Luteitalea sp. TBR-22: one gene and its partner. The protein of the gene in region 2 interacts with the protein of the main gene of each other region in a pairwise test. Links are inferred from orthologs where the notes say so. Each region holds a gene or a part of one and is shown on either strand. Other genes may lie near its edges.

Evidence for each region.
Region 1: the proteins of TBR22_RS16620 (region 2) and TBR22_RS14160 interact in binary tests that used the Escherichia coli proteins (3 or more experiments, as listed by UniProt). The link is inferred for Luteitalea sp. TBR-22 from one-to-one orthologs.

The regions. Positions count from the first base shown.
Region 1 is NZ_AP024452.1:3,419,851-3,423,161, reverse strand. Bases 200-3,196 are described here. They hold TBR22_RS14160 (thioesterase family protein), read right to left. Parts: upstream 1,901-3,196; coding sequence 1,499-1,900; downstream 200-1,498. Other genes in these bases: TBR22_RS14150 (PASTA domain-containing protein), read right to left, coding at 2,577-3,196; rpe (ribulose-phosphate 3-epimerase), read right to left, coding at 1,897-2,574; TBR22_RS14165 (NAD-dependent epimerase/dehydratase family protein), read right to left, coding at 561-1,502; TBR22_RS14170 (outer membrane protein assembly factor BamD), read right to left, coding at 200-585. Also shown: more of TBR22_RS14170, read right to left, coding at 1-199; more of TBR22_RS14150, read right to left, coding at 3,197-3,311.
Region 2 is NZ_AP024452.1:3,956,250-3,959,335, reverse strand. What follows is about bases 172-2,943. They hold TBR22_RS16620 (acyl carrier protein), read left to right. Parts: upstream 172-1,320; coding sequence 1,321-1,566; downstream 1,567-2,943. Other genes in these bases: fabF (beta-ketoacyl-ACP synthase II), read left to right, coding at 1,612-2,853; fabG (3-oxoacyl-ACP reductase FabG), read left to right, coding at 561-1,304; fabD (ACP S-malonyltransferase), read left to right, coding at 172-564. In the rest of the region: more of fabD, read left to right, coding at 1-171; TBR22_RS16610 (electron transfer flavoprotein subunit beta/FixA family protein), read left to right, coding at 3,007-3,086. UniProt on the Escherichia coli protein: Carrier of the growing fatty acid chain in fatty acid biosynthesis.

The DNA of each region.
Region 1 (3,311 bases), 540 kb from region 2 along the record:
GCGGGCCCGGTGGTAGAAGTAGCCCACCTTGTAAATCGACTCGCTGAGGCGGTCGCGCGCGATCCGTTCCTTTTCCTGGACGTCGGGCATCAACGGGCTGTTGGGGTAGCGGGTGCGGAAGGCCTCGAACTGCTCCAGCGCCGCCCTGGTCTCGGTCTGGTCGCGCTCGGCCTTCGGCATCTGCTCGAAGTGCGTCATCGCCAGCTTGAACTGCGCGTAGTCGGCCTTCTGGTGGGTCGGGAAGTACGACAGGAACTCCTGGAACTCGCGCTCGGCGCGCAGCTTGCCCTCGGTGGTGCCGTCGTTGAGGTACGCGTCGCCGAGCCCCAGCTTGGCGTCGGCGCGCAGCGGGCTCTGCGGGTAGCCGTCCACCAACTGCTGGAAGTACTCGCGGGCCGTGAACCACTTGCGGTCGGTCATCGAGGCCTGGCCCTGCTCGTACAAGTACTTGTCGGGCTCGGTGACCCCGGTGGGGATGTTGCCGCGCTTGGTGGCGCACGCGCCGGCCATCACCGCGAGGCCGAGCACCACTGCCAGCCGGAGACGTGCCATCACCATCGTCATGCGCGTTCGGTCCGTAGCCATGCGTATTCTTCTGTCAGTCCCTGCTCGAGCGTCACCGACGGGACGAAGCCGAGGTCGGCCCTCGCCCGGCTCGTGTCCGCGTACGTGTCGCGCATGTCGCCCTTCTGGGGCGGCTGCTGGTCGATCTCCACGGCGCGCCCGACGAGGCGCCCGATGATCTCGAACACCTGGTTGACGGTCACCCGCGACCCGCCGCCGATGTTGTACACGCGGCCCGGTGCGCCGAGGGTGGCCGCCGCGACCGTGGCGGTCACCGCATCGGCCACGTACGTGAAATCCCGCGTCTGCTCGCCGTCGCCGAAGCGCGTGAGCGGCTTGCCTGCCATGGCGGCCGTGAGGAAGCGATGGAACCCCATGTCGGGCCGCTGGCGGGGGCCGTACACGGTGAAATAGCGCAACGCCGTGAACGGCAGCCCATGGTTGGCAAAGTACAGGTGCCCGAGGTGCTCGGCGGCCAGCTTCGACACCCCGTACGGGGAGAGCGGCTGCAAGCGCTGATCCTCCCGCATCGGGATCGGGGCCTCGTCGCCGTACACCGAAGACGTCGAGGCATAGACGAAGCGCTCGAGCGGCCGGCCGGCGCACTCCTCGAGCAGCCGTTGCGTCGCGGCGATGTTGTTGCTCACGTAGACGCTGAAGTCGCGGCCCCAGCTCTTGCGGACGCCGGCCTGCGCGGCCAGGTGGAAGACGTGGGTGACGCCGTCGAGCAGGGCCGCCAGGTCGGTGTCGAGCAGGTCGTCCTCGACCAGTTCGAAGCGCGCCGACTGGCGTGCCCCGGCAAGGTTCGTCTCCTTGAGCGCGCGCGGGTAGTAGTCCGTGAAGCAATCGATGCCGACCACGTCGGCGCCCTGCGCCAGCAGGCGGTCGGTCAGCGTCGAGCCGATGAAGCCCGCCGCGCCGGTCACGAGTGCCCTCACGAGAAGATCTCCCTCAACGCCACCGGCAGGCGGCAGGGCCGCCCGTCGCGGTTGACGGGTACGTGCATCGTCCGGGCCGTCGCCAGCACGCGGGCGTCCTCCAGCCGGACCAGCTCATAGGTGAACTCGACCCGAAGCGCGCTCGCCATGCGGCCCGTCGTCCGGATCTCCAACTCGTCATCGTACCGCGCCGGGTGCAGGTACGTGCAAGTGGCCTCGATGACGGGCAGGCTCACGCCGTCGGCTTCGAGAGCCTTGTAGCTCCAGCCGAGCTGTCGCAGCAGCTCGACGCGGCCGACCTCGAACCAGGCGAAGTAGTTGCCGTGGTAGACCACCCCCATCTGGTCGGTCTCGGCATAGCGGACGCGGATGCGGGCAGCGCCCGCCACCCGGCTCATCGCGCGCCGCGCGCCTGCCAGCCACGCGTGCCGGCGGCCCGCAGGTCGGCCATCGCCGCGGCGGGATCGGCGGCGGCGAACACGGCCGCGCCAGCCACCAGCACGTCGCCTCCCGCGGCGACCACGGCTTCGGCCCGACCGGGATCGACCCCGCCGTCGACGGTGATCAGGGCCTGGCTCCCCGCCCGATCCAGGAAGTCGCGCAGCCGGCGCAGCCGGTCGTAGCTCCGCTCGATGAACGCCTGCCCGCCAAAGCCCGGGTTGACCGACATGAGGATGACGATGTCGAGGTCGGGCGCGATCTCGGCGAGCGTGTCGAGGGAGGTGGCCGGGTTGATCGCCACGCCCGGCCGAGCGCCCAGCTGCCGGATCCGATGCACCAACCGGTGCAGGTGGTCGGTGGCCTCCACGTGTACCGAGAGGGACGCCGCGCCGGCCTCCACGAACTGATCCACGTACCTTTCCGGCTCGACGATCATCAGGTGCACGTCGAGGGGCACCGGCGACACCCGCTTCAGGGCCGCGACGACGGGCAGGCCGATGCTGATGTTGGGCACGAAGCGGCCGTCCATCACGTCGACGTGAATCCAGTCGGCGCCGGCCGCCGCCACCTTCCGCACGTCTTCGCCGAGCGCGGCGAAGTCGGCGCTCAACACCGACGGCGCGAGACGCACGCTCACCGGCTGACCTCCAGGGAAATGGCGTCGCCGGGCGCAATCTGGAAGCCGCCGAGCGGCGACTGTCGCAGGACGATGCCGGGGGGAACGCCGGGGTAGGGCTGCTCGGCCACCAGCGCCACGCGGAAGCCCCGCACCCGCAGCACTTCCGCGGCCCGCTGGGCGTTGACGCCGATCAGGTCGGGCATGACGTAGGTGGCACCCCGCTCGCCGCGGTTGACCAGCAACGACACGGTGTCGGCCGCGGCGCCGGGCGCCGGGTTCTGCGACACGACGATGCCGGCGGGGAAGGCCGAGGAGCGGATGGCGGCGAGACCCCGGATGCCGACCCCCTCACTCTCGAGGCGCAGCTGCGCGGTGCGCTCAGTGAGGCCGGTCACGGCGGGCACGCGGCTCACGGTCGGCCCGGCACTCAACCACACCTTCACGCTGCGCGGGCGACGAGCGGTGCTGCCCGACACGGGATCCTGCGCGAGGATGAGGCCTGCCGGTACCTTCGGGTCGGAGCGCCGCGACTCTTCGACCTTGAGCGGCAGGCCGAGTTCGGTGAGCGAGGAACTGGCCTGGTTGACGGTGCGCCCACGCAGGTCGGGCACGCGCACGTCGCGCGTCCGCAGCGCGAGCCGCATCGCCATGCCGAACGAGACGGCGTACGTCAGCCCGAGCAAGGCCAGCAGCACGAGCAACTTGCCCGCGCCCCAGACCCGTCCGGTGAACCCTCGACCCGATTCCAT
Region 2 (3,086 bases):
GTCGGCGAGGGCGCCATGGCGGCCATCCTGGGGCTCGACGGTCCGACGGCAGCGGCGGCGTGCGAGGCCGCCGCGCAGGGCGAGGTGGTGAGCCCGGCGAACCTGAACGCCCCCGGCCAGGTGGTGATTGCCGGCGCCAGGGCGGCGGTGGAGCGCGCCGGCGCCGAGGCGAAGGCACGTGGCGCCAAGCGGGTGATTCCGCTCAACGTCAGCGCGCCGTTCCACTGCGCGCTCATGGCCCCGGCCCAGGCGCGGCTCGAGCCGGAGTTGCGCGCCCTCGCCGTGCAGGCGCCGCGCGTGCCGGTGGTGGCCAACGTCGATGCCCAGCCGAAGCGCGAGGGCGCGGCGGCGATCGACGCGCTGGTGGCGCAGGTGTCGGGCGCCGTGCGCTGGGAGGACGTCATCGGGTATCTTGTGTCGGCTGGTGTGCGCGCGTATGTTGAGGTGGGCCCGGGGACGGTGCTCGCAGGACTGGTGCGCAAGATCGACCGCGAGGCTCGGGTGGTGAGCTTCGGAGCCCCTGAACAACTCGCAGCGGTGGAGGCGCTCTTCGCAGCATCGTGAGGCTCGATCTCTCAGGCAAGGTAGCCATCATCACGGGCGCGTCGCGCGGCATCGGCCGACAGACGGCCCTGACGCTCGCGTCGGCGGGCGCCGCCGTCGTCCTCACCTCGCGTGGGGATGCCGCCGAGGCCGTCGCCGCGGAGGTGACGGCGGCCGGCGGGCAGGCGCTCGCGCTGGCGGCCGACGTGGCCGACGCCGAGGCGGTGCAACGGGTCATCGACGCCACCCTCGAGCGGTTCGGGCGGATCGACGTCCTGGTGAACAACGCCGGCATCACGCGCGACCAGTTGCTGCTGCGGATGAAGCGCGAGGACTGGGACGCCGTGCTGGCCACCAACCTCACCGGCACGTTCCTCTGCACGCAAGGCGTGCTGAAGACGATGCTGAAGCAGCGTCAGGGACGGATCATCAGCATCAGCTCGGTGGTGGGCCAGAGCGGCAACCCCGGGCAGACCAATTACGCGGCGACCAAGGCCGGCATCATCGGCTTTTCGAAGGCGCTCGCGCGCGAGGTCGCCTCGCGGTCCATCACCGTCAACGTGGTGGCCCCGGGGCTCATCGACACGGACATGACGCGGGAGATCAGCACGGACGCCCAGGCCAACTGGACGTCGGCGATCCCGCTCGGTCGTTTGGGCACGCCGGAGGATGTGGCCGCGGCGGTGTGCTTCCTTGCATCAGACGCGGCCGGGTACATCACGGGGCAGGTGCTCGCCGTCAACGGCGGCATGTATGCCTGAGCAGGAGGAGTGGCAGATGTCAGCTGTGGCAGAGAAGGTCAAGAGCATCATCGTGGAGCAGCTGGGCGTCGACGAGGAAGAAGTCACGCCGGATGCGTCGTTCGTGGACGACCTCGGCGCGGACTCGCTCGACGTCGTCGAGCTGGTGATGGCGTTCGAGGAGGAGTTCGGGGTGGAGATCCCGGATGACGACGCGGAGAAGATCACCCGCGTGCGCGAGGCGATCGCCTACATCGAGCAGCACGGCAAGGCCAAGAAGTAAGCAACTGCCACACCGGGGGGAAGGCGCCCGGGGGACGGAGGGGGAGTGTCGAGGCGAGTCGTCGTCACGGGGGTCGGGCTGGTGTCGTCGCTGGGGATTGGCACGCAGGCCAATTGGGAGGCCCTGTGTGCGGGCCGCAGCGGGATCGGGCCCATCACCCATTTCGACGCGTCGGCGTTCTCGGCGCGGATTGCGGGCGAGGTCAAGGACTTCGACCCGCTGGCCTTCGTCGAGAAGAAGGAGGTCAAGAAGATCGACCCCTTCATCCAGTACGCCCTGGCGGCCAGCCAGTTCGCCGTCGACGACGCGCAACTGGTGATCACGCCGGAGAACTCGTTCGACATCGGCGTGTACATCGCGTCGGGCATCGGCGGGTTCCGCACCATCGAGAACGAGCACGAGGCCTACCTCGCCGGCGGCCCGCGCAAGATCTCGCCGTTCTTCATCCCGTCGGCCATCATCAACCTGGCCTCCGGCCAGGTGTCGATCCGCTTCGGCGCCCGCGGCCCGAACCAGGCGTCCTGCACGGCCTGCTCGGCCTCGGCCCACGCCATCGGCGACTCGTACGAGATCATCAAGCGCGGCGACGCCGACGTGATGATCACCGGCGGCGCCGAGGCGGCGGTCACCCCGATGAGCGTCGGCGGCTTCAGCTCGATGCGCGCGTTGTCGACGCGCAACGACGAGCCGCAGCGCGCCTGCCGTCCCTTCGATCGCGACCGCGACGGTTTCATCATCGGCGAGGGCTCCGGCATCCTCATCCTCGAGGAACTCGAGCGGGCCAGGGCGCGGGGCGCGAGCATCTACGCCGAGGTCGTGGGCTACGGGCTCACCTCGGATGCCTACCACATGACCGGCCAGCCCGAGGGCGGCGAGGGCGCGGTGCGCGCGATGCGCATGGCGCTCCGCAAGGGTGGCGTCGACCCGTCGGTGGTCGACTACATCAATGCCCACGGCACCTCGACGCCGGTCAACGATCCGACCGAGTCGCAGGCGATCCGGACGACCTTCGGCGAGCACGCGCACAAGCTGTGCGTGTCGTCGACCAAGTCGATGACCGGCCACCTGCTCGGCGCCGCCGGCGGCCTCGAGGCCGGCATCACCGCCCTGGCGATCCGGCATGGCATGGTGCCGCCCACCATCAACCTCGACAATCCGGCCGAGGGTTGCGACCTCGACTACGTGCCGCACGTCGCGCGCGCCCGCACGGTGCGCTACGCGCTGTCCAACTCGTTCGGCTTCGGCGGCACGAACGCCAGCCTGCTGTTCAAGGCGTACGAAGCGTAGACGGTAGGCTCAGGGCTCACGGCTCAGGGCTCGGAGAGCCCACAGAGCCGCGCGGCACGAGAAGGCCGCCCGCACGGCCACAACCGTTTCACTGAATGCTTTCTGAGCCTTGAGCCCTGGGCCTTGAGCCATCCGGGCGCTGAGCCCTGAGCCATGAAGATCATTGTTTGCATCAAGCAGGTCGTCACCCGTGACTGGCAGGTACGCCCCGACGAGGCGCGCACCTGGATTCG